Regions from separate parts of the Paenibacillus sp. FSL H7-0716 genome, predicted to be linked through region 1. Evidence: predicted binding sites of a transcription regulator. Region 1 holds the regulator's gene; each other region holds the start of a gene.
What was found. The regulator Rex, encoded in region 1, represses fermentation and respiration genes when NADH is low (regulators of the CRP and FNR family bind a similar motif). The targets are predictions, from matches to a motif close to TTGTGAAATATTTCACAA.
Positions count from the first base shown of each region.

Region 2: the regulator Rex is predicted to act here: its motif matches at 3,149-3,166, upstream of MHH60_RS16940 (flavocytochrome c).
Region 3: the regulator Rex is predicted to act here: its motif matches at 2,639-2,656, upstream of scfA (six-cysteine ranthipeptide SCIFF).
Region 4: the regulator Rex is predicted to act here: its motif matches at 5,439-5,456, upstream of MHH60_RS25740 (phosphoketolase family protein).

Region 1 is NZ_JBBODA010000002.1:26,598-34,664, reverse strand. It holds gene panC (pantoate--beta-alanine ligase) at 1-84, shown strand, start outside; gene panD (aspartate 1-decarboxylase) at 77-460, shown strand; gene MHH60_RS02975 (tetratricopeptide repeat protein) at 572-1,213, shown strand; gene dinG (ATP-dependent DNA helicase DinG) at 1,340-4,201, shown strand; gene MHH60_RS02965 (redox-sensing transcriptional repressor Rex) at 4,332-4,985, shown strand; gene MHH60_RS02960 (amidohydrolase) at 4,972-6,273, shown strand; gene MHH60_RS02955 (cell wall elongation regulator TseB-like domain-containing protein) at 6,446-6,964, shown strand; gene MHH60_RS02950 (hypothetical protein) at 7,375-7,917, shown strand; gene MHH60_RS02945 (AAA family ATPase) at 7,910-8,067, shown strand, end outside.
Region 2 is NZ_JBBODA010000012.1:109,121-117,187, reverse strand. It holds gene gnpA (1,3-beta-galactosyl-N-acetylhexosamine phosphorylase) at 1-1,330, shown strand, start outside; gene MHH60_RS16940 (flavocytochrome c) at 1,414-2,937, opposite strand; gene MHH60_RS16935 (spermine/spermidine synthase domain-containing protein) at 3,421-4,308, shown strand; gene MHH60_RS16930 (aminoglycoside phosphotransferase family protein) at 4,361-5,230, shown strand; gene MHH60_RS16925 (glycosyltransferase family 39 protein) at 5,467-7,023, shown strand; gene MHH60_RS16920 (hypothetical protein) at 7,055-7,303, shown strand; gene yaaA (peroxide stress protein YaaA) at 7,400-8,067, shown strand, end outside.
Region 3 is NZ_JBBODA010000012.1:153,048-161,114, forward strand. It holds gene MHH60_RS17095 (hypothetical protein) at 140-463, opposite strand; gene MHH60_RS17100 (hypothetical protein) at 460-630, opposite strand; gene scfB (thioether cross-link-forming SCIFF peptide maturase) at 946-2,340, opposite strand; gene scfA (six-cysteine ranthipeptide SCIFF) at 2,463-2,612, opposite strand; gene MHH60_RS17115 (response regulator transcription factor) at 2,931-3,713, opposite strand; gene MHH60_RS17120 (histidine kinase) at 3,688-5,274, opposite strand; gene MHH60_RS17125 (flavocytochrome c) at 5,547-7,337, shown strand; gene rlmD (23S rRNA (uracil(1939)-C(5))-methyltransferase RlmD) at 7,597-8,067, opposite strand, start outside.
Region 4 is NZ_JBBODA010000028.1:25,086-33,152, forward strand. It holds partial or broken gene MHH60_RS25715 (glycosyltransferase) at 1-1,011, opposite strand, end outside; gene MHH60_RS25720 (uracil-xanthine permease family protein) at 1,216-2,568, opposite strand; gene guaD (guanine deaminase) at 2,607-3,971, opposite strand; gene MHH60_RS25730 (hypothetical protein) at 4,281-4,469, shown strand; gene MHH60_RS25735 (GntR family transcriptional regulator) at 4,557-5,279, shown strand; gene MHH60_RS25740 (phosphoketolase family protein) at 5,573-7,954, shown strand.

The sequences.
Region 1 (8,067 bases):
ATAGCGCTCGCCGTGAAGTTTGGTAGAACACGTTTGATTGATAATAATGTATTTATTCCAAAGGAGGTTGCTGCACTTGTTTAGACATATGATGAAATCCAAAATTCACCGCGCAACAGTAACGGAAGCGAATTTGAACTATGTTGGCAGTATTACCATTGATGAGAGCTTGATGGAAGCCGCGGACATTCTTGAGAATGAAAAAGTTCAAATTGTGGATAACAATAATGGTTCGCGACTGGAAACCTATGTAATCCCTGGACCGCGTGGAAGCGGAGTGATCTGTCTTAATGGTGCCGCAGCTCGTCTTGTTCAGCCGGGCGATACAGTAATTATCATTTCGTATGCGATGTTGTCCTCGGAAGAACTGGAGTCACATAAGCCAACGGTGGTATTCGTGGATGAGAATAACAAACCAGTGAAGCTGGCTGATCATGAATTGCATGCTACAATCGCTTAATGTATGGACTTACGCCATGTAATGAATGGCAGGGATGAAAGACCCCGATCTCGCAGAAAATGAAGTCAGGCAAGCTGAACTGATTTCATCTTCAGTAAGGGGGGATCGCCCATGTTTCAACATTTGTTTGCTGAAATGAACAAGGTGCTTCAGGAGATCGTAACAGATTACCCTACAGCGGAGGGTGCCCGCCGGAACGAGCTTTTATGCAATTATAATATGCTGCATAGACTGAGCGATAAAGTGATGGATGAATGGCTCGCTTTCGCTGAGAAGCTTAGTTCCTTTCGCGAAAGTGCGGATTTTACAGCAGTGGTCGAAGAGGAAGTGCCGGAACAGGAAGCACCAGAGCTGTGTATGGATTCCTTTGTAAGAGGTCAGGGGTATTATAAGCTGCTGATGTATGGAAAGTGTATTGATCAGTTTAAAGAAGTTATTGCGCAATACCCGGATAGCTTGGCTGCTCGATTATATTTAGCCATCTCTTATCTGCAGGAAGGTGACGGTGAGTCCGCTTGGAGTCATCTGAACCATATGCTGGGCTTGATACGGGAAACCAAGCTGAAAGCCATGGTTTATAATGCTTTAGGCTGCATACGAGCCTCACAGGAACGTTTCAATGAAGCGCAGGAATTGTTTGATCTTGCTTTGCAGCATGACCCTGCGCTTCCGGAACCAAACGTTAACTTAGAGGTATGCCGCCGTCGTGGAGGGAAGCTGCACTTTGGAAATCAGCTGGTTTCCCTTTTGTAAAAGAATAACGGTTTTGGAAATTTCCATTCAAGCGATGCATCCCCTGAACCAGTGGTGTGCATCGCCTTTTTTCGCAACTTCTGTTATGCTGATTAAGAGTCTCAATTGAAAGGGAATAGAATTATAATGAAATTTGCCGTGCTTGATTTTGAAACAACAGGAACCCAATCCGTGGGTGAAATTATCCAGGTTGGCCTTGCAATTATAGAAGAAGACCGGTCCATCTCCCGGGTATATGGTTCCTATGTCAAGCCCGGAACGCCGATTCCTCCTTTTATAACAGGTCTGACGGGGATTACTGATGATGATGTGAAGGATGCGCCTGAGCTGGATGAGATGATGATGGAGCTTGTTCCGCTCTTGGATGATGTTGTGCTCGTAGGGCATAATGTCGCTTTCGACTTCCATTTTTTACAAAATGCTTTAGATCGTTGTGGTTATTTGCCATTTCAAGGGCGGATTTTGGATACGATTGATTTTCTCAAAATTTGCTTTCCTTCGCTCACATCTTATCAGCTAGGCTCTGTCAGTGCTCATTTTGGAGTGACGCATGATCGTCCGCATCAGGCAGATAGTGATGCACTTGCGACTGCTTTAGTGCTGTTGAAATGTCTGGAGGAGCTCTACGAGCTGCCGCTGCTTACGATCCAGAGACTCTGTGAGCTGTTTACTGAAGAGGATAGTGATCTGGGCTGGTACTTTGATGGTCTGCTGCGAGAGCGGGAAGCGGAGACGCTACAGCCTGAAGGTGATCTGACTTTCTATCGTCAATTAGCGCTTGCAGTAGGAGACTGGACGGAGTTAGCGCCACCTAGAGATGAGCATGCTGAGAATCCGCTAGCGAATTTATCTTTTACTGATTATATGGACGAAGTAACCAAACGACTTAAAGACACATTACCGCAGTATGAAAGCCGGGAAGCTCAGGATATTATGATCAATGAGGTGATGACGGCACTTGCCGAAGACAAACACCTACTGATCGAAGCGGGCACAGGAACCGGTAAATCGCTCGGTTATTTGTTGCCTGCCATTTATCAAAGCGTTCGCACCAATGAAAAAGTCATGGTCAGCACTCATACTATTAATCTGCAGGACCAATTGCGCGAGCGGGATATCCCTTTGTTAACGCAGGTAGTTCCTTTTCCGTTTAAAGCTGCTATTTTTAAGGGAAGAGGACATTATTTGTGTCTGCGTAAGTTTGAGCATAAAATTAATAAAAAGGACTTTATAAGCCCAAGGGAAGATGCGCTTACTGCCGCTCAGATGATCGTATGGCTCACTCAAAGTGAATCAGGGGATGATGAAGAGCTGAATTTAAGCGGCCGGGGTGGTGATTTCTGGGAGACGGTGGCAAGCGATACCGACTCCTGTCTGGGCCGTTCCTGTCCGTGGTTCCGCAAATGTTATTATCATAGGGCTAAGCATGAAGCTGGGATTGCTGACGTGGTCATTACAAACCACTCTAAGCTATTCGCAGATGTTAAGGCTGGGCACCAGCTGCTTCCGGCTTACGAGCATCTTGTCATTGATGAAGCACATCATTTAGAAGATGTGGCTGGTAAACATCTTGGCATGCATATGAAGCATTTCACTGTGGCACACACGTTATCGCGACTGTATAAAGATAGCCGAAACGGACAGCTTCCTGCTCTGCGCCAGATATTACAGTCGTCAGGCAGTGAAGAGGCTTCAGAATGGAGCGGAGTCATCGATCGGATTTACCCGGATCTGCTTACCGTCAAAGAAACCTGGGATGCACTCAGCGACAAGCTGTTCAGCCTTTTGCCGGAACGCAGTGATGCAGGGGCGGGGGAAGCGGGACAACTGGTTATGCGGTTGCTTCCCGCCCGTAAGCCGAAGGATTGGGATGAATTAGTTGCGCTAGAGAACACTATGAATCTGACGTTAAGCGACATCATCCGTAAGGGTGATAAAATGCTTAACGAGATGCGTGACCAGGAAAGCCAATCCTCAGCAGACAGTCTTGTTACTGATATTAGCGGTTTATTTAAGGATTTGGCTTCCATCCGTGAGCAAGTAAGATTCTTTATGGGGCTGAATGACGATAATGTAGTATATTGGCTGGAGGCAAATGGAAATTACCGCAGCAAATCACTACAGCTGTATGCCGTCCCTGTGGATGTTAGCAGCCAGCTTAAAGAGTTGTTCTTCGATAAGAAAAAAAGCATCGTGCTTACCTCGGCGACGCTGTCTGTAGATAAATCTTTTCAATTTATGATTGATAATCTCGGACTTAACGAAGCTGCGGAAGAGGGACGTCTAATGACCTCACTCCTTCCATCTCCCTTTAAGTATCGTGAGCAGGCACTGTTAGTTATACCGCGTGATTTTCCTAGTGTGAAGGGCAGTGTGGGCGATGCTCGATTTGTCGATACACTCGTACAGTCATTATCGGAAGCTGCTAAAACAACACGTGGGCGGATGCTGGTTCTGTTTACTTCTTATAAAATGCTGCGTCAGGTATATGATCCGCTTAAAGAGGCTTTGGCCTCACAAGAGATTACGGTGCTTGGTCAAGGCGTGGAAGGTGGCAGCCGGAGTAAGCTGATCCGCCGCTTTCAGGACAGTGCAGCATCCGTTCTGCTGGGGACGAGCAGCTTCTGGGAAGGTGTAGATATTCCAGGTGAAGCACTGACTTGCCTGGCCATCGTGAGACTTCCGTTTCAACCGCCGAATCACCCGTTGGCGGAAGCGAAGTCGGAGTTATTGCAGGCCCAGAAGAAGAATCCGTTCATGAAATTATCAGTTCCTCAAGCGGTTATTCGTTTTAAGCAGGGATTCGGAAGACTGGTTCGCACGGCGCAGGATCGCGGAATAGTTATTGTTTATGATACAAGGGTTATTGAATCTCATTACGGAAAGTATTTCCTTTATTCATTGCCTGGTCCCAAAATGGAGCATATGCTTACTGATCAAATGGTCCCTCGCATAGCGGAATGGCTAGAGGATGGCGGCGCTTCTTAAAACGCTCGTCTTCAGTTTAGCTCCTCCTTATCCTTAAGGGCGGTCTGTTACAGTACCGCCCTTAGTAAGGAGAGGTAGACGTTTGAATATGGATTTACACAAGAACATTATTATTTTTAGGAGGAAAAATATGAAATCGGATAAAATATCAGAAGCCGTTGTTCGCAGACTACCTGTGTACTTGCGTTTTTTGAATGATCTCCAGAATCGCGAAATATTAACAGTTTCCTCTCAGGAACTTGGACAAAAGCTTGATCTTAATCCCGCACAGATTCGTAAGGATTTAGCATATTTTGGTGACTTCGGCAGAAAAGGTATCGGCTACGATGTAACGTATCTTATTGAGAAAATCCGTCATATCCTAAAGCTGGATCAACAGCTTAATGTAGCTTTAGTTGGAGCAGGTAATCTCGGACATGCCTTGTCTAATTACAATGCATATCTTAAAGATACTATGAAAATCACGGCTATATTTGATTCGTACGCTCCTAAGGTTGGACGTAAGATCAACTCCCTTACTGTGCAACCGATGGATGAACTAGGCAGCACGATTCGTGAGCAAGGTATTCGCATTGCCATTATTACCGTACCTGATTCAGAAGCTCAAAATGTAGCAGATATTCTCATTTCTTCTGGGATTGAAGCGATTTTGAACTTTGCCCCTGTGATTCTGAAGACACCACCGAATATCCGGGTGCATGCAGCTGATTTTACAACTGATCTGCAAAGTCTTGCTTATTACTTGCGGGATGGAAAGGAAGAAAGCGAACATGAACAACAATAAAACGATAATTAAGGGCGGGTATTTTCTGACTCCGGGAACGGATGAGCCGGTTCTGAGTGGATATATGACTATTGAAGATGATTTAATCACTTACATAGGAAAAGAAGAGCCTCAGATGGAAGCTGGAGTGCAAGTGGTTGATGGCAGCCGTCTGCTGTTCATGCCTGGACTTGTAAACACACATGGTCATGCGGCGATGTCTTTGCTGCGTGGATATGGAGATGATTTAGCGCTACAAGTGTGGCTTCAGGAGAAGATGTGGCCGATGGAGGAAAAGTTCACCGGAGATGATGTATACTGGGGAACCTCCTTATCTGTATTGGAAATGCTGAAGGGTGGAACTACGACCTTCCTCGATATGTATGATCATATGGACCGAGTAGCCGAGGTAGCTGAGTTATCAGGTATCCGTTCCGTATTGATGCGTGGTGTGATCGGGTTATGTCCAGAGGATGTACAGAATCACAAGCTTGCGGAAGCGATTTCTTTTGCCCGTAACTGGCATGGAAAGGCTGACGGTAGAATTACTACTATGATCTCGCCACATGCCCCTTATACTTGCCCTCCGGACTTCCTGGTTAAGTTCGTGCAGGCAGCGCATGATCTGGATTTACCGATGCATACGCATATGTCCGAAACGAAACGTGAAGTGGAACAAAATGTGGCGGATTACGGGTTGCGTCCTGTAGCTCACTTAGAGAAGCTTGGAATGTTCACACGTCCCTCGATAGTTGCACATGGTGTTCATTTAAATGATGAAGAGATTGAGATCTTGGCTCGCCATAATGTGGGTGTATCTCATAATCCGGGCAGTAATTTGAAGCTGGCTAGCGGAGTGGCTCGGGTTACTGATCTTCTAAAAGCTGGTGTGAAGGTGTCTCTTGGCACGGATGGCGCGGCAAGCAACAATAACTTGGATATGTTTGAAGAGATGCGGCTTGCAGCTCTCATTCATAAGGGTGTCAGCGGTGATCCAACGGCTGTTCCAGCTCCAGAGGCTCTGCGTATGGCTACAGAATATGGCGCGCAGTCCATCTTTTTAAATAATGTAGGCAGACTTGCTGTAGGGATGAAAGCTGATTTCATTGCTATTGATATCGATCAGCCGCATTTGCTGCCACACACAGATCTGTTGTCTCATGCAGTTTACTCTGCTAGCGCTCAGGATGTTGAGCATGTGTGGGTGAATGGTAAACAGGTCATCAAGCATGGACAATGCTTAACCCTGGATGAGGAAGCTATCCGGCGTAAAGCGCAAGAAGCCTTCGAAGGTTTATTGAAGCGTTAAGTCTGGAGAATAACGAATAAATAAAAGGCTGCGACTTTTTGCTTTTAGCAAAAGTTGCGGCCTTTTGTGTATTTTTAAGGCTGGGAAAGCTAGAAAATTATGAAATTTTGGATAAACACGCGGGTGTGTTATATAATCAAAAAAGATATATTACTAGAAAGGGAGCTGTACCTTGAAGAAAAGGAAAAAATGGATCCTCCTGGGGTCAGTTCTGATTCTGCTCCTGGGGTTTGGACTTATCCAGTTCTATGCCTATATTATGAAAGATCAATGGAACGAGCGTGATATCGCTAAGGATGTTGCCAAAACCAGAGCGGGTCTAACAGAGGTAACCAAAGCACAAAAATCGGTTTGGGATGAAAATGCAGTGTACTGGGTATTAACAGGGAAAAATGAAGCCGGGACTGCTCTTATGGTCTGGGTCCGCTTTACGGTAGATGGAAAATTTGCTGAAGGCGACGATGCAGTGTTTGCTGAGGAACTAAGTAAAGGAACCTCGGAAGCCCAAATACGCGGCATTATCAAAGCTGATCTTCCGGACATAACGATTGAACGCTTGCTGCCGGGAGTATATAACGGAGAGTATGCTTGGCAGCTTTTTTATAAACAAAGCGGTCGGTATTATTATCAATTTTATCGCTTTTCGGATGGGTCCCGAATGGGCGAAGGTTACAGTTTACCTAAAAGTTAAGCTGAACATAAGGAAATTAAGGGTGGCATAGTAAACAAGCGAACTTAGTATAAGTTCGCTTGTTTACATTTATTTGATGTACAAAAGTGATATACTAAGTGATATACTGAATGGGTGGTTATCACCGAATATTCTCTTAAATTCATACACAAAAATAGGCCGATTGATTAAAAATCAAGGCCGATTTTGTCGAAAGTGAGGAATATATTTGGTATTGATGGAAATATTTAAAAAATTAAATTTTAAATATATTCACATTTATTTTGAAATTAGTATATACACCTGTGATATACTACTACTTGTAATTAGAACAGCAATAAGAGACTTCAGTCTCTCTGATGAGCTCTCAAGTAGCTATAAATTATTATACTGAGCTTTATATTTTGTCATCTTTGAGAGGAGGACGTTTCTTGAAATTACGTCTTGTACCTGTGCTGATAACGTCTCTACTGTCGGCTACTCTATTGTTTGGTGGCTTCTTTTTATATCGTCAGTTTGCAATGCAGGAACCACTTCAGAAGATTGTATCTCAATATGAGGGCGTCAATAATTCTCATATCAGTATTAACCGCAATGAGGTCACTTTGAAACTTGATCTCCAGCCAGGCACGAAATTACGTGAACTGGTTCAGTACGTCTCCCAAGAAGGAAAATCGATGATTGATGGACGTACACTAAAACTTGATGTAGAACAGAACTCCAGTGAACTGCTGGATGAATACTGGGATAAAGCGATGTTCTCTGTAGCTGAAGCCATGGAGAGCCGTAAATATACACTTATACCCACAGAACTTGATGGACTCAAAGCGCAATATCCGCAATATAAAAATGTGATAGCCTCAACAGAAATTGACGACAATAATGTCTATGTAAGCTTGAGTAATGGAAAAGAAAGCAAATTTATTATTTTGCCGCGTAAACCTGCGACATTGGGGGTATGGAATAATGCCTAAATACCTTAAAGAAATTCTAATCGGATTTGTTCCTGTTTTGTTTATTTTTATGGCTTTTTTAGGCATTAATATATTCCCGATTGTAATTGCTGCTGGGATGCTCACGGCTTTACTTATCATTGCTCATTTAAGAGGCGGACTTGCGGTAAA
Region 2 (8,067 bases), on a different contig from region 1:
GCAGCGGAAGCTGGACTATATGGCATTTATCAATGATTTTGTCATCGAATTTGGTAAGCAATTAATTGATATTGTGCATAAGCACGATAAGCTGGCGTATGTCTTCTATGATGATAGTTGGGTTGGCATGGAGCCTTACAATGACCGTTTTGAGGAGTTTGGTTTTGACGGGATGATTAAATGTGTGTTCTCAGGGTATGAGGCAAGGCTTTGTTCTGGTGTAAAAGTAGATACCCATGAGATTCGGCTGCATCCCTATTTATTTCCGGTTGGATTGGGAGGGCTCCCTACGTTTATGGAGGGAGGTAACCCTACGCTCGATGCCAAAAAGTATTGGATTAATATCCGGCGCGCCTTGCTCAGAGAGCCTATAGATCGGATTGGACTGGGCGGATATTTGCATCTTGTAGAGCCTTATCCGGATTTTTGTGATTATATCGAAAAGATCGCGGATGAATTCAGAGAAATTAAAGAGCTGCATCATAAAGGCAAACCGTATCACATTAAGACGAAGGTAGCCATTTTACACACTTGGGGTAAATTGAGATCGTGGACTTTGTCCGGGCATTTCCATGAAACGTATATGCATGATCTGATTCATATCAATGAGGCTTTGTCCGGATTGCCGATTGAAGTCCAGTTCATTGATTTTGAAGATATCCGTAAGGGAGTATTACAAGAGTGTGATGTAGTGATTAATGCCGGCTCGGCAGGTTCAGCATGGAGTGGCGGAGAATACTGGAGTGACCATAAGTGCGTGGACTTACTGACAGCGTGGGTTTATGAGGGCGGTACTTTTATAGGTGTCAATCAGCCTTCGGCGCTTGAAGGTTATGACAGCTTTTTCAGAATGGCCCATGTGCTTGGTCTGGATGAGGATACAGGCTCCAAGGTAGCTCATGGAAGATGGACATTTGAGGCTAGAGATGAGCAAGATTTAGTGCCTGAAGGAGCCAGCATAACACCTAAAAATAACATTTATCTTACGGATGGCTCGGCAGCGGTATTGTGTGAAAAGAGTGGGATGATAACATTGTCTGCCCATGCCTTTGGTAAAGGAAAGGGGATCTACCTGCCTTCTTTCACCTTAAGCTTTGAAAATACAAGATTGCTGTTAAATGTGATTCGTTATGCCGGGAATGAGTTAAAGGACACAAAGTATATTACGGATAATTTATATACAGAGTGTGCGTATTATCCAGAAAGTAAAATACTCGTCGTGATTAACAATAGCGACCAGCTTCAAAAAACTACGATTGATACAGAATATGGACAACAAACGTTGGAATTAGATCCGTTTGATACTATTATCCGAACTATTGGCGATTAATTACATTAAAAAAGCTCAAGCCAGCGGCTAACTTGCCGATGCTTGAGCTTTTTGCTGTGAGGCCTATAGTATCTAGTATCTACTTATTTTGCTTTTATGAATTCAGCAGATTTGATCCCAGCTTGACGGCCGAAAATAATGATTTCTGCAACAGAGTTGCCGCCAATCCGGTTTTGTCCGTGTAAGCCGCCTGTAACTTCACCTGCCGCAAACAGACCAGGAATAGCTTCACCATCTTTATTCAGAACTTCTGTGTTCGTATTGATCTTCACACCACCCATGGTGTAGTGAATCCCAGGAGCAATTTTAATAGCGTAGAAAGGACCAGTGGACAGGTCATTGTCCATTCCTGTAGTTCTGCCAAATTCGGCATCCTTTTTATTCTTAACGGCGCTGTTCCAAGTATCAAGCGTTGTTGCCAGCTTATCCTCTGGAACACCGATTTCTTTGGCCAAAGCTTCGATGGAATCCGCCTGAATCACGAAGCCCATTTTGTCATATTGTTCAATAGCCTTCACACGGGATTTAACACCGGAATCAAAGACCAGCGTAGCTGCTTTTTCAGGCAGTGTATTGATGGAAGCCGTTACTTTATCACGGGTATCCAATTCGTTGGTGAAGCGTGTGCCTTCACTGGAAACAAGGATAGCGCCTTCCCCACGAACAGCTTCGCCGATGAGGTAGGATTTTTCTTGCTGCACAGTCGGGTGAACTTGGATTTGATCCATATCGACGGTTGTGCCGCCGAGTTTCTCAATCATCTTGATGCCGTCTCCGGTACTGCCGATTTGGTTAGTAGTAACGTAGCCTTCCAAGTCAGGTCTTACCTCGGAGATCAAATCCATATTGGCACCGAACCCGCCAGTGGTTACAACGACAGCATCTGCCGTAATTGTTTTTTCCTCTGTTTGGTTAAAGAGGACTTTGACGCCATTTACTTTGCCGTCTTTTTCAGTGATTTCTTTGACATCAGCATTCACAAAAAGTGGGATTTCTTTCTCTTGTACGTTTTTCACTAAACCTTTGACAAGGTATTGACCCACAGCAGAGCCATCTTCAGGACGGTGTGTACGTTTTTCGTTCATGCCGCCTGTAATGGTGATATTGTTCAAGCGGATTCCGATGGAATCCAGCCAATCGATCGCACTCGCGGAATTATCAACGAAGAAACGAAGCATTTCTTTGTCGTTAGTGTCATGGCCACCTTTTAATGACTCTTCATAAAATAAATCATTGCTGTCTTCAATGTTTTGTTCTTTTTGGAATTTCGTTTCAGAAGCATTCATTCCCGAAGAGGATTTGGTTGTGTTCCCGCCGGCAACCGGCATTTTTTCCAAAATAACAGGGTTCATGCCTTTCTCTTTGGCCTCAAGCGCTGCGGACATTCCCGCACCACCCGCACCGACAATGATGATATCATATTTATCTTTTAATTGATCGAATGGTGTGTAGCTTGCTTCAGATGCCCCGGAGACGGCTTCAACTTCTTTTTTCTCGTTGTTATTACTCTTGCTCTCGTTCACCTTGTCGTTTCCATTACCGCAACCTGCGGTAACGAGCATGACAGAGAGGACGAGACTCAGAGCACCAGCTGCTTTCTTTTTCATTGTTAACCCTCCACTTTTATATTTCTCTATTAAGATGTACCAAAAGAACCCGACAAAAAAGAAAGGAAGTATCAGAGGGAGTTGGAAGTGGAGAAGCGCGCGCGTCGCTGTTATTCTCCTAACTTCAAATCTTCTACGGTTACGTCCACAGTTTCCATCGTTATTCTCTTTAGTTCATCTTCTTATTAAGTATACCATCAATCATGACTATTAGTGAAAGTTTTCACAAATTATACAAGTCGTCTATTCTAACATAGGGTAACGAAATATTGAGCGGATTAGGCGGAAAATGGACCATAAACCATATAACTAGAAGATTTGGCGTGAGATTTTCTCACTGTAGAAGTGGTAACTGTCACGGATTAGTAAAGCGGTTTTTGTTCTTCTGGATTTTTAAATGGTAAAATGAGAGTATTGCCTACTAGTCAATCTGGAAAGACTAACATGAGACATAGAAACAAATTCTAATTAATAGGTGAGAATATGGAATTTAATAATGTAATAAAAGAAAAAGTAAAAGAGGATAACTATAAAGTGTTTGCTTTACTAAGCCGCTATTTGAATAATACCCCCGACTTTATTAACAAAGAAGAAATTGAAGAAATCGTAAACTGTGGTGTATCTTATGAATACGCTTTTGGTTTAATGCTGGCTGCTGCTTTTGGGATGGATACGGTTGATAATGTTGATGATAAGGAATTGTTCAACCAATATTTTAGCAATATGCTTCATAAGCTTGATGCAAATGAATATTATGACAATCCATATTATAAAAATATCAAGATACCCACTATAAAGATTAATAATAGTGAATTAAAATATGAAAAATATAAACCTTTTGAAGGTTTTGTTTGCAATGATATCATCCGGACAGAAGAGGGAAGACAAATTCCTCAGGTTGGTTTTTTTCAAACTGAATTCATGTTCCCGGCTGTCTTGGAGAATGACAGAATCTGGATGACGATCACGCCAAATGAAATAGAAACAATGAAAGAAGCTGTTGATAAAGCGTGTGGGAATGTTCTTACGTTTGGGCTTGGACTTGGCTATTATGCTTATATGGTTTCTGAAAAAGTTAATGTTGAAAGCATAACGGTTGTTGAAAAAAATCAAGATGTCATTGATCTATTTAATAAATATGTACTGCCACAATTCAGTAATGCTCATAAGATCAGGCTTATCCAAGCAGATGCTTTCGAATATGCAGAACAACATATGTCTAAGGAAAAATATGATTTTGTATTTACGGATTTATGGCATGATGTTTCTGATGGAATGGATATGTATTTAAAAATGAAAAAGTTTGAAAAGGAAAGCCCGGATACTGTATTTATGTACTGGATAGAACAATCTATTTTATGTTATTTGTAATTTTGAGTTGCGTAAATCTGTTGTAGCTGACTCTGAAAGGAAGAACCCATTTTTGAAAACTCCTATATCTATCATAAATTGGCTAGAGCACAACGAAATCATAAACGACTTATTAAATCAGGAAGACAGCTTAATTGCGCATACAATGGATCAAGGATTTGAAGCTGAGGTCATAAGGATTAATTCTGATCAAGAGAGCTATGTACTTAAAACATGGAATAAGGAATCCAGACCGGATGTCCAGTTTCAATATCGTTTATTGGATGTTCTATCCGAACGAGGAGTAGCCGTCTCTAAACCAGTGGGCTGGGGAATCAATCCGGAGGGATATAAGGTGTTGTTAACAGGTTTTGACGGAACCCCTATTCATAAAATGAATACTCGGAAAATGAAGGAACTCGCAAACCTATTAGCAAAAATACATAAAATTCGCGTTGAAGAGATTGGAAATATACAACTGCCAAAATACGATTTCATCGGCTACTTTTTCCCTGAAGCCAAAGAACAATCTGATATTTATAATGTGTTGACTATTCTTGTTGAGCAAACTCCAATGAAGCAAGACTGTATCATTCATGGGGATTTTCATATCGGAAATATAGTGGAGGATAAAGAGCGATATACCATAATTGATTGGACGAACGGCCAGTTGGGAGACTCTAGATATGATTTTGCCTGGTCACTTATTCTGCTGAAAATATATATCTCCGAGCGTTATGCTGATGTGTTCCGATCTGCTTATCTATTGGAAAATGATATAGATCAGGAAGAACTTGAAATCTTTGAAGCCTGGGCATGTCTACGGTGGATTTTGCTGAATAGAAGAGGTAGCACACCGAAAGGGCCTAATACAACGAAGAGAGTGAAAAGTTTAATCGCTGATAATCGGTTTTTAAAAAAGATGGATAGTAAATTCTTCTGATGTACGCAATATCCGCTTTTAAAAGCGGTAGGCTTCAGCAAATAGGACACGACAGATAGACCGCATGCCTTTGTGAGTGGGCGGTCTATTTGCGTACCCCTCTTTCTAAATCTCTTCTTTGCGAATTCCCACATATCCGATTTTCATTGGATTTTCAGTTTGGGTGTTTATAATGCTTTTTATGAATCGGGACAGTGGATTGTAAAGGGCTTTCGATTGCGCAAAGGAGGTTTTCCATGATAAGAGGAATTCAAAAAACATTGTATCTCATACTTGCATTCTTTATCGGTCTTTTTATCGCATCCTCCTTTTTTATTAGGGCGAAATATAATTATTTCGTATATGGGGACACGCCAATTTTGGAGAGACAACAGCTGGGTCTTTTTATTCTAGTGATCGCAGTGGTGCTGGCATTAAGCGTTATTTTGTATAAAATGTGCCTGAAGCTTAATAAGTACAGTTGGAAAATAGTCATTCCAGCCACACTGCTATTTTCTTTTGCAATCCAGATGGTGATTATCTTTCTGTTTCCACGCTTGCCGACGGATGATTCGCAGACAGTGCTTTCATTGGCACTCGACATGCTGTACAGGAATGATTATTCGTCGTTTGACACGAACGGCTATCTGCATATGTTTCCGTTTAATTTTTCGATCGTTTTATATTTAAAGACGTTGTTGTTGATCTTTCCGGATAATTATCTGGTAATCAAAATATTCAATATTCTGTTTTCACTCTTAACCTCATTAATGATTTACATGCTGTATAAAGAGCTCAATTATAAGTCCAAGGATAAGGATTATGGCATCCTCGTGTTTGCCGCAACCTATATCCCTTCATTGTTTATGAGTAATTTTATCTATAACGATGTGACCGCTACCGCTTTCCTGACAAGTGCTTTATATTTTGCCATAAGATTTATCAAAAGAAGGTCCATTAAGGATATTCTCTTCGCAGCTCTCTTACTGGCAATAGGCAACTATTTCCGCAGTATCGGTGTTATTTTTCTGATTACCGTGGTGGCGGGTCTTTTATTTAACATACGTTCTATCGGGGTGAAAAAGGTTTTTAGCGCTTTGTTTATCACGGCCATATTGTTTAATGTTCCCGGCTGGACGCAAAATGCTGTGCTGCAGGCGACGAATGTTGTAGATGAACCGATGAACGAAAATTCTGCACCTGTCTACATGTGGCTGAATATGGGGATCAATCTGGAGACGTTTGGGTTCTGGGACAACCGGGAGAGCTACGCTATCTATCAGCAGGATGCAAATTATAATAAGGCAGAAAGTACGGAGTTATTTAAAGAAGAAATCCGTAATAAACTCTCCGAGGCGGGCCTAAGTGACTTAGTGAAGATGTATTATAAAAAAATCGTTTGGACCTGGACGGAAGGAACCTACCAGATGGAACGATATGGGCTCGGAAACGACGGATCATCCAGTAACGGGGGAAGAATGGGCTTTGTCATGGACCGTTATAGCTACACTAATGCTGCTACGGATTTGTTTAAGGCAGACTCCAATTATAGAAGCGGAATGTTGTGGCTGCTGTATGTCCTGAATTTTCTGATGTATGTATTTATACTCGTTCGCTTAATTGGTGGAATAAGAGCCAAAAGATTTGAAGAGACCTCTTTGATTCTTGTGGTGCTGGGCTTTATCGGATTCTATCTTTTATGGGAGATCAAGTCCCGGTATATTTACCCGGTGTATCCGCTGCTGATCGTATTATCCTACATGGGTTTTAAGGACGTATACGATTATATGTTAAAAAGATATTTTCCACGTTAACTATGTTCGCTCGGAAAGAGGGGATTCAAAGATGCGGATCAAGCGATATTTCGCTTTGCTCATAGCAGTGCTAAGTTGTTCCATGGTGCTCGTCTCCTGCGATGCTATTACCGCACAGAAGATAGCGAGTACTGACTCCGGGTCAAGAGCGAACGGGGGACAGGGCTTCACCGGCGGGCGGGGTAAAGATGGGGGCGGATCTCCCGGCATGAATGGTGGGACAAGGAGAAACGGCAACCCAGGTACAGATGGCGGTGGCGCACAAAGTGGGCGGCAGTGAACAAATTTCATGAACTTGCCCCAAGCCTACGAAGATTAAGTGTGATAGGATAAGGTTACATTTAAATTCCCCGCGGGGGTAAGAAAAGGGAGCACCATGAGAATCATTATATCGCCTGCCAAGAAGATGAAGATGGATACGGATTTCTTGGATTGCCGCCAGATGCCGCAATTCATAAGCGAGTCGCAGACTCTTCTGGCCTTATTACAAAAGTTGAATTATGAAGAAGCCAAATCGTTATGGAAATGCAATGATGCCATCGCCACGCTGAATGTGGAACGGATTCGGGATATGGATGTAACACGGAATCTTACACCGGCTATTTTTTCTTATGAGGGTATCCAGTACCAGTACATGGCACCCGGGGTACTTCAAATGGAGGAGCTGGAATATCTTCAGCAGCATTTACGGATATTGTCCGGATTCTATGGAATCGTCCGGCCATTTGACGGCGTTGTTCCGTACAGGCTGGAGATGCAGGCTAAGCTTAGCGGACCTGGTTTCAAGTCTATCTACGAGTTCTGGAACAGGAAGCTGGCAGATCAGCTATTGTCGGAGACTGATATCATTCTGAATCTGGCCTCTAAGGAATACAGCAAGTGCATCTCCCCTTATATTGGCGGGAACGTTCGAATGGTTAGTTGTATATTCGGGCAGGAGATCGGCGGTAAGGTAGTAGAGAGAGCGACCCTGGTCAAGATGGCCAGAGGTGAAATGGTACGCTACATGGCTGAGCGGCAAATCAGCTGTGTGGAGGATATCAA
Region 3 (8,067 bases), on a different contig from region 1:
GGCATATCCATTTTATCAACTCTATAAAAAGAGTCATTATTATAATGTATTTCTGTAATGTTATAGAGTGGTGCTTCTAGTTCATATTGACAAACAGGATAGTGTTCAAATCCTTTTGATGAAAAGGAATCTTTATTGATTATAATTTCATCACCAATAACGTTTTGCCTATTGAATATTCTGAAGCATCATTGTAAGAATTCGCAAATCCTAAAAGGTTTTCAACTTTCCAAGTTCCATAGAAGAACTTCTCAGTTTCACTATCCAAATCCTTACTCCCTACAAAAGGTTCAGATGTATTACTTGGAATAAGATTATTTTCTTTTCCGGCATGCATTGATGGTTCAATCGTAGGGATATTCTTTGCAATTCCATCATCTTGATTTTTTAATACCGATAAATTACTACATCCAACCAAATAGGCAGACAATATAGTCACGATAAGAAATATTTTAACCCTCATGATTCATCCTCCAAACACCTGTTCATTTTCATCTCATTCTCAAATACTTCTGGAAATTTCACTGGCGTATCTCCCGACGGCATATAGGTTTTGATTAGCGTCAAATAATCGAACTGTGTAGCAAAGCCTTCGTTCTGAAAATTGTATAACTTCAACACTTCCCCCAAATCGCCCCTCCCGAAGCTGTCGATTTCATTATGAGTGGTTAACAACGCGGCCATTCCTTTTCAAACAGCTCATTATAACTATACTAAAACACGGCTAGCAATGTTCTCAACTGCTAAAACAACGATATACCAACCTATCGCACGGAATTTATTCCATAGATTCATATTAAAAGACGATCAGTAATCTGCAATTTGCAGAAACTGATCGTCTCTCTTGTCTTACAGTCCTTCTTCTCCGTACAAAAAAACCGAGAAAGAGCACTTTATTTAAAAGTGTCTATTTCTCGGTTATGGTTTATTGATACGTTATTTTAATTAGTTAGGTTGTTCTTCCATCGCTCTAATGGATTCATCCACCTTTACCATCATGGAACATTCGACTCTTTTGCGGAAGACGTCACAGCTGAAGTCATAGGTTCCGACCAAGGAACCCGTCGCGTGCAGTGCATTGGCAGGACAACCACCGCTGCAGTAGAGTTTCGCCCAGCAGTCCTTGCATTCCGGCTTCGAGTAGCAGTTGCTCTCTTTAAATTGACATTGCAGCTCTGGCTTTGTGATGCCATCCCAGAGGTTCCCCATGCTATACTCTTCATCCCCTACGAACTGGTGGCAAGGAAAAAGCTCTCCCCAAGGGGTGACAGCAAGATATTCGGTTCCCGAACCACAGCCAGTGATTCTCTTCTGGATGCAAGGTCCTTCCGAGAGGTCAAGCATGTAATGATAAAAGGTAAACCCCTTGCCTTGTTCACCGCGACCGATCATTTCCTTGGCAAGAATTTCGTACTGGTTGTATATCTCCGGGAGATCCTCCTCGGTAAGTGCATAGGGTTCCTTTGGATCACAGATGACTGGTTCCATAGAGATTTTGTCAAAACCAAGGTCTGCGATATGAAATATATCGTTGGTGAAATCGACATTGTTACGAGTGTAAGTTCCCCGTACATAGTACTCTTGGTCTCCGCGCTTTCGAACGAATTCCTGGAACTTCGGAAGAATATGATCGTAGCTGCCTTTTCCGTTAACCGTTTGGCGAAGCCGGTCATGAACCTCTTTTCTTCCATCCAGGCTTAATACGACATTGTACATTTCCTGATTTAAAAACTCGGTGACCTCATCGTTCAGCAGCATCCCGTTCGTCGTGAAGGTGAAGCGGAACTTCTTTTTGTATTCTTGTTCTTTGCTTCTTGCATAAGCTACGATCTGTTTAACTACTTTCCAGGCCAAAAGCGGCTCGCCGCCGAAAAAGTCGATGTCCAGGTTGCGATGATGACCCGAATTTTCAAGCAGGTAATCGATAGCTTTTTGTCCAACCTCATAGCTCATGATCGCTCGATCTCCGTTGTATTTCCCTTGGCTGGCGAAGCAATAGTCGCATGATAGATTACAGGTATGCGCAACATTAAGACAGAGCGCCTTAACATAAGTTTTTCGTTTTTTTAAATCAAGCGAGAGGTTCTCATACTCATCTTTTGTAAAGAGCTGTCCATCATTTATAAGCTCCTCGATATCCACGATGGTTTCTCGAATGTCACTCTCAGAAATGGTGGAATCATGCTTATATTTCTCCAACATCATTGTCACGATTTGGTCGACAGAAGTTTTCTCATAAAGCGCTATAATTTCATATGCTAGGTCATCAACAACATGTACTGAGCCGCTGTAAGTGTCGAGCACGATATTGTATCCATTTAGTTTATATTGATGAATCATACTTGCTAATCAAGCTCCTTTTGCACACAAGTAGAAACGGCTTTGCCTTCCTTTAGAGGTAGCATCCATTTCTTAAAAATAGCCGCCCATCAGCAGAGCAATGGGCGGTAAAATTCCGAATCCTATCTGTTCATTGCATTTTCACACTTCTGGTTTGCAACGCCGCAGGAAGTTTTACAAGCGGACTGGCAAGAGGTCTGGCATGCGCCGCATCCGCCGTGTTTTGCGGTATCCATCAGTTTGCGTGTGCTCAGTGTTACAATTCTTTTCACGATAAAATAACTCCTTCTGTAATTTCTTGTGATCACTTTCACTTAATTTCCATGGAACATCGTAGCAACATCACGCAAGTACGTCTATGATTCCCGTCACCCAGCAGAGTAGAGAGGGCTTAAACATAAGTATCAACGTTAATTTTCGTGCAGTCGTTTATGCTTGTGATCATAGGATTCGGTAGCGGTAACCAGAGTCAGTGCAATACTAAAAAAGTGAAACAAAAAAGAGACGGCAATGATGCCATCTCTTCAATAACGATTTTTTCTCATACTTGTCCATCTATGGCATGCAGCAGAGGGACGAGAATAGCCCTCCTATCCATAACCGAACGGATGCTTTTTGTACTCTAAGGGGCTTGAGCCGACTCTATTTTTAAACACACGACTAAAATAGTACTGGCTCTTATACCCTACCTTCACGGCCAGATCCCCGATTTTGATATTCGGCATTACGTCATCCAGAATCTCCTTCGCCTTCGATATCCGAAGCTCGGTGACATAGTCAAGGAATGAAGCACCGATTTCTTGCTTCATACGCTTGCTAAGATAGGTTTGGTTGATATGAAATAGTGCTGCTACTCGAGTAATAGACAGCTCCGGATCCTGATAATGACTGTCAATATACTCGGTCACTTTTTGGATAAGCACTGTTCCATCCCCTGTATACCCGGGAAGCTCCCGCTCCTTATCCACCCTGCCTTCATGTGAATGCAAAGGATATTTTACCTGAAGATGCTCATCGATCCGATGAAGCAGCTTGTTCAGATCACTCTTCGGCACAGGTTTCAATACATAATCGAATGCTTGCAGTTGCACGGCTTGACGCGCATATTCAAAGTTATCGTACCCGCTGATGATGACAACCAGAACCGACGGGCAGCGTTCGCGCAATATATTCATCAGATCGAGCCCATTCATATTCGGCATGTTGATGTCCACAAGACATACATGTGGTGGGGCTTCCTCCACCATATTCAATGCTTCGTTTGCACTTTTCGCTTCTCCTGCAACCTCAAAAAGATACGGACTCTCCTCAATGTATTGTCGCAAGCCTTTGCGAATGATCGTTTCATCATCGACGATGACAATCTTCCACATCTTCATTCCACTCCCCGTCCAAAGGTATTCGAATGACCATAACGGTAATGCCATCTTCACTCTTTACTGCAAGGCCATATGGCACCCCGTAAGCTAGTCGAATGCGATGGTTTACACTGTATAGCCCAAAGCCTGTGGCAGAACGATCATATTTATCATCAATTAGGGCTTGATTTATCTGTTCAAGCTTCTCTTCAGGAATCATAACCCCATTATTTACAACCTTAATGACCAAATAATCTACCTGTTTATATGCTGTGATCGAAATTTTGCACTTTTGATCCCCAAGTGGCTTAATCCCGTGATAAATCGCATTTTCCACCAAAGGCTGCAGCATGAAGCGAACGACTTGGCACTGAGCAAGCTTTTCATCATATCGTAGCTCGTAGTCCAGAATCTCCTCATATCGCACACCTTGAATATGAAGATAACTCTCGACATGGTACAACTCCTGATCAAGTAGAATGTAGGGACTGCCTGTGCCAAGCCCTAATCGGAAATACGCGCTAAGCGCTTCCACCATCTCCACCACATTGTCTGCTCCATGTTCCGTTGCCATCCACTGGATCGTATCCAATGTGTTGTATAAAAAGTGCGGCTTGATCTGCTCATGAATCAGTCTGAGTTCCATCTCCTTTCGGTCCTGCTCCACAGCGTATAATTGAACAAGCATGTCATTGAAGCTTCGTCCAAGATCGCCGATCTCATCCGAGCGCGTAACATCTGCTCGTATGGTTTGGTTGCCGTTCTGCACATTTTCCATTACCTGGCGAAGCGACTGAATTGGACGAATAATGGAAGAAGCAAGCAGCATCAGAAAGACGATAAACGCACTACCGATAAGAACGCCTACCAGCAATGCAGTCCGCTGGGTTTTGATCACCGCGAGCGATAGACTTGAATTCGGTACTTTGAGTACTAACTTCCAGCCCTCCACATTTTGAATTGGAGCCTCAAACACACTCATGTTCTTCTTATCTGCTGCATCCTCCGCTCCATCTCCTTCACCCAGCTCTCTGCAATCGACGATAAGCTGGCCTGACTGGTCATATAGCATTACATCTTGAGCAATCTCCCTCATCTTCTTGACGGAGACGGCTGCGGCAATATAAGCTACCTCATCATTCACCGATGGATTCACGCGATAAAGAATGACGACGATTTCGGCTGCATTCGCTTTGGATACGATCGGATTGCTCACCACATAATTGGAATCTGAATTCAGCAGTTTTCGATAGTAGGGTCGGTTTAGTATCGAAAAAGGCTTGTCCCTTGCTGACCAGGAATTTCCGTGAATATCCACCACGCGTATGGATTCGTACTCTACTTTCTTCTTCGCCTCGAACTTATCGAACTCTTGCAGCAATTCATCTCGTGTCCACTGATGGTCCGAAGCTAGAGAAGCAAGCATGTCTATCTCTCCAATGCGCTGATTAAACCAATAATCAATCTGGTCGCTGCGTGCAGTAACCACTTGCTGCGTTAAGTTCTTATTCAAAGGGACAACCGTATGGTTCATCTCCAAATATATTGTTACAAGCAATGCAACGAACAGCAGCAAGAAGCAGCCTCCTGCGATTAACGTAATTTTTAAGTGAATTGATTTCATTGTAATCATAGCCCTTCACAATATCCGTTTCTTACATGCCCGAAAAAGACAAAAAAACACTAATCTGTGCAAATACATAATGCTGTACTAAATCTATAATAAGTCTTGTGCATATTTTCACATGAAATAACATTCATGTCTAGGCTAGAGATAAAGGATTTGCCTAGCAAATCTTCCTCTCCCTAGTGTATGTAACCAATCCACAACAGAATGAAGGAGATATTATGCGAACTCACACGAAAAAGCTGTTATCTATTCTACTAGTCCTCAGTCTTATGTTCACGCTTGCTGCTTGCGGCAGTAAAGATGCAGAGCCCGCTTCAGATGCAAACGGAGTTCAAGTCTTTGAAGGAGTTGGGCAAGGTAAACATGGCGATATTAAAGTACAAGTCTCCTTATTAGATAACAAGATCACTGACATTAAAGTGACAGAGCATAAGGAAAATGAAGTACTTGCAGAACCTGTTTATACGCAGCTCAAGCAAGATGTCATGGCAACTAACAGCGCAAAAGTTGATGCCATTAGCGGATCTACAGTTACAAGCAAAGGATATCTCGAAGCCATTCAAGATGCAATTACGAAGTCTGGACTTACCCTTGTCGCTGGCGCTGCAGTCAGTGGAAGCAAAGACAAAGAAGAAGTCGAGCAAACCTATGATGTTGTCGTCATCGGTGCCGGGGGTGCTGGCTTTAGTGCGGCTATCGAAGCGAAGAGCGCTGGAGCTAATGTAGTTCTGCTCGAGAAAATGCCAGCTGTTGGCGGCAACACATTGATTTCCGGTGGTGAGATGAATGCGCCTGACAACTGGGTTGAACGTGCTCTTGGCATCACAGATGACACGGCTGACTTGTTCTATAATGATACGATGAAAGGCGGAGACAACCTCGGGGATCCAAAGATGGTTCGTATTCTTGCCGACAATGCTCTAGCATCTGCCGAATGGCTGCGCGATGATATCAAGGTAGAGTTCTTGCCTGATCATCTGTTCCAATTTGGAGGCCATTCCAGAAAACGTGCGTTGATTCCTGTAGGTCATACAGGTGTTGAATTGATTACTAAGTTAAAAGCCAAAACAGACGCTGATCAAATCACGATCAAAACGAATATGAAAGCCGAAACCTTGCTGAAGGACGAAAGCGGCAAAGTAACAGGTGTAACTGCGACTTCGGGTACTGGCGACAAGATCACATTCCATGCGAACAAAGGCGTCATCATCGCTACCGGTGGTTTTGGATCCAATGTAGAGATGCGTAAGAAGTATAACCCTACAATGGATGAAAAATATATGACTACCGATACACCAGGATCTACAGGTGACGGTATCGTTATGGCAGAAACGATTGGCGCCAAACTGACAAACATGGAGAGTATTCAAACGTATCCAATCTGTAATCCTGAGACAGGTGTTATTTCCCTGGTTGCAGACTCCCGCTTCGATGGTGCGATCCTGATTAACCAAGAAGGCAAGCGCTTCGTTGAGGAATTAGAACGTCGTGACGTTATTTCTAAAGCAATTCTTGCCCAAACGGGTGGATATACGTATCAATTATGGAATCAAGGCATTGAGGATATTGGTAAAACGATCGAAGTTCATCAAGACGAATACGATCAACTCGTTAAACAAGGCTTGCTCTTTAAAGCCGATACGATTGAAGAGGCGGCTGATTTTTTCAAAATTGACGTGAACACTTTGAAAGAAACGATTAATAAAGTAAATGATTATGCGAAAACAGGTAAAGACCTTGATTTCAAACATCGCGGAGGATTGAAATCTCTTGAAAAAGGCCCTTACTACATCGAAAAAGCTGTACCCTCCGTTCACCATACAATGGGCGGCTTGGTGATCGACGAGAAGACTCGCGTATTGAATGAAAAAGGCGAGGTCATCCCTGGGCTGTTCGCTGCAGGTGAAGTAACAGGGGTCATTCATGGTGCAAACCGTCTTGGCGGTAATGCCATCGCTGATATCTTCACATTCGGCCGGATTGCAGGCAAACAAGTTGTAGCAGAGTAATTTTGTGTAACTGCTCTATTAATAAGTTAGCCTTAAAAACGTGCAAGATAACTTGTAGAGTGCCGGTTGACTGCTAACTTTCATGCTGCCCTCTATGACATAGCAAACCGCCCTGTTAGCAACATTGCGAACAGGGCGGTTTATTTATGGTGGAGCCTAGGGGCTACGCTCGTCTAACTCGCGGCTCTTTTATAGTTCTCTGTTAGTGGAATTAAAATTGCCCATTTCTTTTCTGGTACTATCACTAAAACTATAGCAATTATTTAGTGTCTACTTGACAAGGGTTCCTCACCAACACTGCCACCGACTCCACATGCACCGTATGCGGGAACATATCCACCGGAGTTACCTCCACTGTCTTGTATCCGCCATCTTCGAGCACCCGCAAGTCTCTTGCTAGTGTCGATGGATTACACGACACATACACCACACGCTCCGGCTTCATTGCAAGGATCGTTTCAAGTAACCGCGGGTCGCAGCCCTTCCGCGGTGGATCGACCACGATAACATCCGCCGTAATCCCTTGCTCTTTCCAATTCGGAATGACATCTTCAGAGGCACCAACCTCGAACACTACATTCTTCATCTCATTTAACTTCGCATTCGCCCGGGCATCCTCAATAGCTTCCGGTACAATCTCCACACCATATACCTTAGCTGCATGCTGCGCCAGGAAGAGGGAGATCGTACCGATGCCGCAATAGGCATCGATAACCGTTTCATTGCCAGT
Region 4 (8,067 bases), on a different contig from region 1:
GGCGGCAATCCGTAACGTCCTTCTCATTAATATTGCTGATGAACGTGTTGACTTCGTTCGGTATCCTCTGCGCAAGACCCGTATAGTATGTTTGTATTTCTCCAGGTCTTCGTTTGGAGGAACAAGGGCGAACAGATTTAGGGAGGAGTCATTGAACCCGTAGCTTTTGAACATGATTTTTAGATTCTCAATATTTAATAGATTTCCTCTGAAGTGGGTTGGATGTTCTTGGTGAACTCCGACAACTTCTTTGATGCTGTGAAAGGGGATTTTTAATCGATGCAGTCGATACCCAAGATCCCAATCTTCGAGTCCATAGAGAATAAACTGTTCATTAAAACCTCCAGCACGAGTTAATTGGCTGCGTCTTATGGATACACAACGTGTGACGAGTAACATCCAAGGAGCTACATCTGTGCTGGCAAATTGCTTTTTGGTATTTGGAGGAACTCTTGAGGGAAAGGTGACTTTTGATAATGTCTCCGTCTGCTGTAGGATATCATTGGGTGTGATTAATGGGATGATTTCAGTCGCTGATTCGAAGTCAGGATTCCATAAGTTAGAAGGCGAAAGTGTATTGCGGCAATGTTCTTTTTCTTCAGGAGAAAAGTCTGGGTAGTAGTGGGTATAGGCGTCATCCCAAGAGTGTGGAATACCTGAAATTATGGACTTAGGATATTTACGGTGATACTGGTTTACGATCCTAATGAATTCAGGGAATACCAGAAAATCAGCATCGCAGAAGATGACGTATTTCCCTTTTGCCTGACTCAGCCCCAGATTTCTTACGGCAGAACGGCCGCGTTGTTCCTGTTGAGCGACATAAATAAGCGGATAAGAAGTTTGAAAGCTTTCGACCATTTCTTTAGTACCATCTGTAGAACCGTCATCTGCAACGATTACCTCGAACCGATCCTTCGGATAGGTCTATGTCTCGAATGAAGTGAGTGTAAGTAGCAGCTGCTGAAGTCGGTTATAGGTTGGAATTATGATGCTGTAACGGATAGCCAGAATGATCACCCCCACCAATTAATAAAAGCCCTTAAATAGGATAAATAATAACAATATATTCAGGGACTTTAGCCTGGTCTAGTCAAACGCCTTTAAGGGTGGAAATAGGCAGGGGACAGGGGCCAATATGGGATGTTATTTTAAAAAAAGACAGCCCCCAAAGGAGATCTATCGATTCCTTTAGGGGCTGCTCTTTTTTATGTTCTATTTTCCACTAGGCAATAATTTATTCAATAAGATCGCTGCCAATGAAGCAGCTAGGATAGGTGAGCCTAATAAATACTGCACGAATGTAGGTAAAGAGTTCAAGTAGTCACCAGGAATGAGTACCAACGCCAAGGTGATGATCATAGGTAAGGCAATAATGTACATTTCTTTTTCGCCGATGGTTACATTCTTCATTACTTGCACACCATTAATTGCGATGATGCCGCAGATGATGGCGAAGACGCCGCCGATTACAGCGGATGGAATGGAAGAGATCAAAGCAGCGAGTTTACCAGAACAACCAAAGAGGACAAACCATCCTCCTACAGCGAGGAAGACCCGGCGGCTGGCAACACCTGTGATGGAGATGATCCCTGCATTAGTTGAATAACCTGTAACAGGCGTCGAACCGAGCACAGAAGCAATAAGACAGCCAATCCCTTCTCCAATTACCCCGCGGTTAATATTTTTGTCTGTCAAAGGTTGATTGATTACATTGCTGACCGCAAACCATGTGCCTGTTGTTTCAGCAAGCAGCACGATATAAATAATAACCATGGTGATAATAGCTGAAAAGTTGAAGGAAAAGCCGAAATCAACAAAAGCGATCCGCGGCATGCTAAACCACTTGGCGTTGCTTATCGCTGAGAAATCTAAAACGCCCATAATATTAGCGGAAATACATCCGACTACTAACGCCATCATTACGGAAAGAATTCGGAAGATAGATCCTTTATTACGGAACAAAGTACCGAGAACCACAAAAACAAGCAGTGTAGCGCCTGAAATAAGAGCTAATAATACATTTTGATTAATTGAAGCGCCGGAGGCTCCGTAGATATTATCTCTGATCGCAACAGGCAATAAAGAAAGACCTACAATGAAAATGATTGTGCCGCCTACGATAGGCGGGATAAAGTTTTTGACGATTTTATTAAATATCCCCGCATAGCCCAAAATAATAACCAGGATAGCCCCGATTAAGCTGGCCCCTAACACGGAGCTCCAACCGAGCCCCCCGCCACCACTAGCTGCATAAATACTGACGATCGCACCCAGCGGAACATAAGAAGGACCTTGAGCGATAGGCAGCTTCATACAGAAATAGGTTTGTACAATCGTTGCAAGTCCTGCGGCAATAAAGGTGGATTGGATTAACGCGCTGGACTGATTGGGCTGTAAGCCGATTAACATCGCAATAAGGAATGGCACTACATAGACATCCATAGCCAATACATGTTGAAAGCCGAGAATGACGGATTTACTAAATGAAACTTTTTCATCGGGTAGAACAGTTAGTAGCTGTGATTCTAAATGTGCTTGCTCTTGTACGTTTGCTTGTGTTTTCACTCCGATGCCCACCTTAAGTTTTCTAGTTTAATTAATCTTTAACGCGAATGAACTTTTTCACCTTGTACCCAGACTTCACGGATATTTTCAGGTCTAGCCAGGTACATTATCTTTTGAAAAATATCTTGCAAATCCTCGTTCTCATCAAAGACTGGCAATTTCGCCGAGGGTACCTTCGTATCGATTATTTGAACATCCCATGCATAACCTTCTAGTAACCGGCCGATAGGTAAGCTTAAGCTTTCTCCGCCGCCAGCGGTAGCAAGATAAAAGGATTCATGGATCGTAATTCGTGATCCGGGTACTCCGCGGTTTTGTGCAGAAAGTGAGGGATTCACACCATCCTCCAGCATTCTTGAAGACATTACGGCTTGTCTAATGTTATCGAAGAGACTAGGTGAAAAACCTCCGGAAATATCAGAGCCTAAACCAATCTCCACGCCTTTGGCATGGAAGTCAGCGATCGGAATGACACTATTGGCAAAATACGCGTTGGATATCGGACAATGAGCAATAGCTGTTCCTGTCTCTGCAAACAAATTCACATCATCTTCATCTAAAAAATTACAATGAGCCATGACAGATTTATCACTGAGCAGACCAAAATCATGCAAGGCAAAAGCATCGTTCTTCTGGAACCGTTCTTGCACATAACCGTGCGCCCAATCACTTTCACTACAGTGCGATTGAACATACGTATCATATTTAGCGGCTAGTTCTCCCAAGCCTTGTAAAGCCTCATTAGTGCAGCTTGGAATGAATCTTGGTGTCACTACTGGATAAACGCCTTGTTTAGTAGATTTAGCAAGTTCTTGTACAGCTAGTATAAATTCTTCCGTATCCACTAGTGCGGTGTGGGTGTCGGAGTCGCGGTAATTCTCAGGATTTCCCTGCGGATCGTCCATAACCACTTTTCCAACGAGTCCACGTTGCCCTTTTTCCGCACATATTTTAGCTAATAATAAACTGGCCTCTTTATGCACCGTTGCAAAATAAAGTGCTGTAGTTGTTCCGTTTGCGAGCAAAGTACCAACCACGTCATCGTAGACTTTTTTTGCAAAAGCCAGGTCTGAGAATTTAGACTCCAGTGGGAAGGTATAAGTATTTAGCCAATCATAGAGCGGGATATCTAATGCAGTTCCAGATTGAGCCCATTGTGGCGCGTGTACATGCAGGTCGATAAAGCCGGGCAAAAAATACTGGCCTTCAGCTAATACATGAAAATTGTCCTGACCTTGATAAGCATCAAGCAAGGGTTGATAGTCGGGGTGCTCCGGTGCAACAATCATTTCTATCATCCCATCCGAATTGATACAGAAGAGATGGTCCTTTAAAATTTGAATTTCTTTTGGGGATAGGCTAGAAAATGAAGTGCCTAGGAATATTTGCATATAATTTCTCATGATTTCCGCCTTAATGTTCGTCTTTTGGTGTGCATTCGTTATTATAATCCGTGAAAATGGATAAGTCCAGACCAAAAGTCGAATAAAGGCGTAATTGACGGATAGGAAGAGCTGAGGAGTTGAAACCGAATATGACGCATAGACGTCGCTTCGCTAGGCTAGAATACAGAAAAAGATAGGGGGAAGTAAAAATGCTCGTCGGCTTCGAATCCTTTACGGTTATAGAAAATGAATGCGGTTACTATCTTGTGATATAATAGATGAAATCGATCAATAGTTTGAGAAAATTGGATTAGGAGTGTTGCCTGGATGAGAAGATACAACATTTGGCGCCCGTTGATGTTAATTATTGTTGCTGTACTTACAAAAAGCTTGGTCACTAACCTGTGTATTTTGTTTGGTATGCAGGCTGAATCAGCAAGTAGTATGGGGACGCTGGGCATGGTCATTGCCGGTTTAGTGATGTACAATCGCATGACAAATCGCCGACGTAAATAAGCTGGCCGGATAGATTATAAACGTCTGGTTATTATGTTATAGTAAAGGTTGAAATAAAACTTGTATCGACCTGAAAAGGAGTACTTCATGACACAGTTTGTCTACAAGCAAATTATTGATGACTTAAAAATGAAAATTTTTGCTGGGAAGTTTCCCGACATGAAATTACCGGATGAACGAACGCTTAGTGAAACTTATCAAGTGAGTCGTAGTTCTATTAAAAGTGCTCTGACTAAAATGGCAAATGCCGGCATTATTTTTAAAAAGCGTGGCTCAGGGACATTTATAAATCCTTTATACATAAAAAATGAATCTATTTTTAACTACGAAGGTTCTAATTTAGGTGTCACCGACAATTTTCAAATGAATGGGAAGAAGCCAAAGATTAAAGTTTTGAAATTCGAGGTCATTCCACCAACGGATGATTTGCAACGGGATCTGTTTTTAGGACCACATGATTTTGTATACAAAATCGTTCGCTTGCGTCTTTTTGATGATGAACCCTTTATGATTGAAACAGGTTATATCCCAATCAAAATTGTACAGAATTTAAATCAGACCATTATTGAAGGATCTATCTTTAATTATTTGGAGGATTCACGAAATCTGGCGGTAACCAAATCCTTTTTATCGATATCCGCAGAACCCTCTGAGGCTACGGATCAAGAGTTGCTGCATTTGCAGGCGAATGAGCCAGTAAGCATTATGGAAGGGATTTTCTTTTTAGATAATGGCACGCCATTTGAATTCTCCCATATGCGCTTCCACTATAAATACTTAAAATTTAATACCTTTGTGTCCGTTCATTAAAAGTAAGACTGGGGAATTTTTCTCGGTCTTATTTTTTTTATTTTGTGCAAAATAGATGAAGGACAAGTAGCAAATATCCCCGAAAACTACAGCCCATATTTTTACATATATATTAATATTGACGTATTTTTACAGACAATTGACACCGTTTTTCATACTATGTTCATATTTTCACAAAATTGGACCGTATCATTTGTTGAAAAGGTTGAATTAATTTTTCGCGGCGGTATGATGTACTTGTGGAAGAAATTACGGCAATGTAGACACAGAAAAAATTTTGGGGAGTGGAAGAAATGGTATTATCCATGGATGTTGATTACTCATCAAAAACTTATTTAGAGAAGCTTGATGCATACTGGCGCGCAACTAACTACATCTCTGTAGGTCAACTGTATTTGAAAGATAATCCGTTGTTAAGAGAACCGCTGAAAGAAGCAGACGTAAAGATTAAGCCAATTGGACACTGGGGAACTATTCCTGGCCAGAACTTTATTTATGCCCATTTGAATCGGGTCATTACTAAATATGATTTGAATATGTTCTATATTGAGGGTCCTGGTCATGGCGGTCAGGTCATGGTTTCGAACTCCTATCTCGATGGTAGCTATACTGAAATTTATCCGGAAATCACACAAGATATCCCAGGACTGAAGAAATTGTTCAAACAATTCTCTTTCCCGGGTGGAGTTGCTTCCCATGCTGCCCCTGAAACACCTGGATCGATTCACGAAGGTGGCGAATTAGGTTATTCTCTATCCCACGGTGTAGGTGCAATTCTGGATAATCCAGATTTAATCTCCGCTGTTGTTATTGGTGATGGAGAGGCTGAAACTGGCCCATTAGCAGCTTCATGGTTCTCCAACCGGTTCATCAATCCAGTTACTGATGGTGCAGTTCTGCCGATCTTGCACTTAAATGGTTTCAAAATCAGTAACCCAACGATTCTGTCTCGTCAATCCAAAGAAGAAATTACTTCATACTTTAAAGGTATGGGTTGGGAACCGTTCTTCGTTGAAGGCGAAAATCCTGATCTAATGCATCCAGAAATGGCTAAGGTGCTTGATACCATCGTTGAAAGAATTGAAGCGATTCAAAAGAATGCACGTGACAACAATGACCTTACGCGTCCGGTTTGGCCAATGTTGGTCTTCCGTTCTCCTAAGGGCTGGACGGGTCCAAAGCAATGGGATGGTGTTCCGAATGAGAACTCGTTCCGTGCCCATCAGGTGCCGATTCCAGTGGATCAAAAGAATATGAAGCATGCTCCAGCGTTATTGGCGTGGATGAACAGCTATAGACCAGAAGAATTATTTGATGACAATGGTCGTCTGAACGCTGAACTTGCTGAGATTCTGCCAACTGGCGACAGACGTATGGGAATGAACCCAGTTACTAATGCTGGCAACCAAATTAAAGATCTAAACTTACCGAATTTCCGTAAGTTCGCACTTGATAATTCCAAACCAGGTGAAGTAATAGCACAAGATATGGCCGTTCTGGGTAAATACATGAAAGATGTTATCTCTCTGAACGAAGAGAACCGCAATTTCAGAATTTTCGGACCGGATGAAACAATGTCCAACCGTCTGGGACCTGTCTTTGAAGTAACGAAACGTCAATGGTTGGATCAAGTGATTGAACCGAATGATGAATTCCTAGCTTCTTATGGCCGTGTTATCGATTCCCAGTTGTCTGAACATCAGGCGGAAGGTTTGCTTGAAGGTTACGTATTGACAGGTCGCCATGGTTTCTTTGCAAGCTATGAAGCTTTCTTACGTGTCGTGGATTCGATGATTACTCAGCATTTCAAATGGCTGCGTAAAGCAACAGATCAAAGCTGGCGTGCGGATATTCCATCATTGAATGTGGTAGCAACTTCAACTGTATTCCAACAAGACCACAATGGTTACACTCACCAAGATCCAGGTTTGCTAGGTCACTTGGCTGATAAAAAACCAGAATTTATCCGTGAGTATTTGCCGGCTGATGCCAACTCCTTGCTGGCTGTCTTTGACACCGTCTTAAATGACCGTCAAAAAATTAACTTGATTGTTTCTTCCAAACATCCTCGCCCACAATGGTTCAGTGCGGATGAAGCACAAGAGCTGGTGGATAAAGGACTGAAGATTATTGACTGGGCAAGCACCGATCAAGGTGGAGAGCCTGATGTTGTCTTTGCTTCTGCAGGTACAGAACCCACTATCGAAAGCTTGGCTGCCATCTCTATCCTGCATGAAAAACTGCCGAACCTTAAAATTAGATATATTAACGTGGTAGACTTGTTGAAACTGAGAAGTCAAAAATTAGATCCGCGTGGCTTATCTGACGAAGAGTTTGATCAATTTTTCACAAAAGATAAACCAGTTATCTTCGCTTTCCATGGATATGAAGGCCTGATTAAAGACTTGTTCTTTGATCGCCATAACCATAACCTGCACGTACACGGATATCGCGAGAATGGCGATATCACAACACCATTCGATATGCGCGTATTGAATCAAATGGACCGCTTTGACTTGGCGAAGGAAGCTGTTCTGAGCTTGCCTAATGCTAACGACTATAAAGCGATCGCAGATGAAATGGATGCTATCGTTAAGAAACATCACCAATTCATTCGTGAAGAGGGTATTGATTTGCCAGAAGTAGAGAACTGGGTATGGAAAGCTTTGAAATAAGCGCATAGCCAGTACCATAGGAAGTAATACAAAAAGACACCTTTTGAGGTGTCTTTTTATTTGTTTAAATAACCATACAAAACAATTATAATCATTTTTTCATCTTTACCACT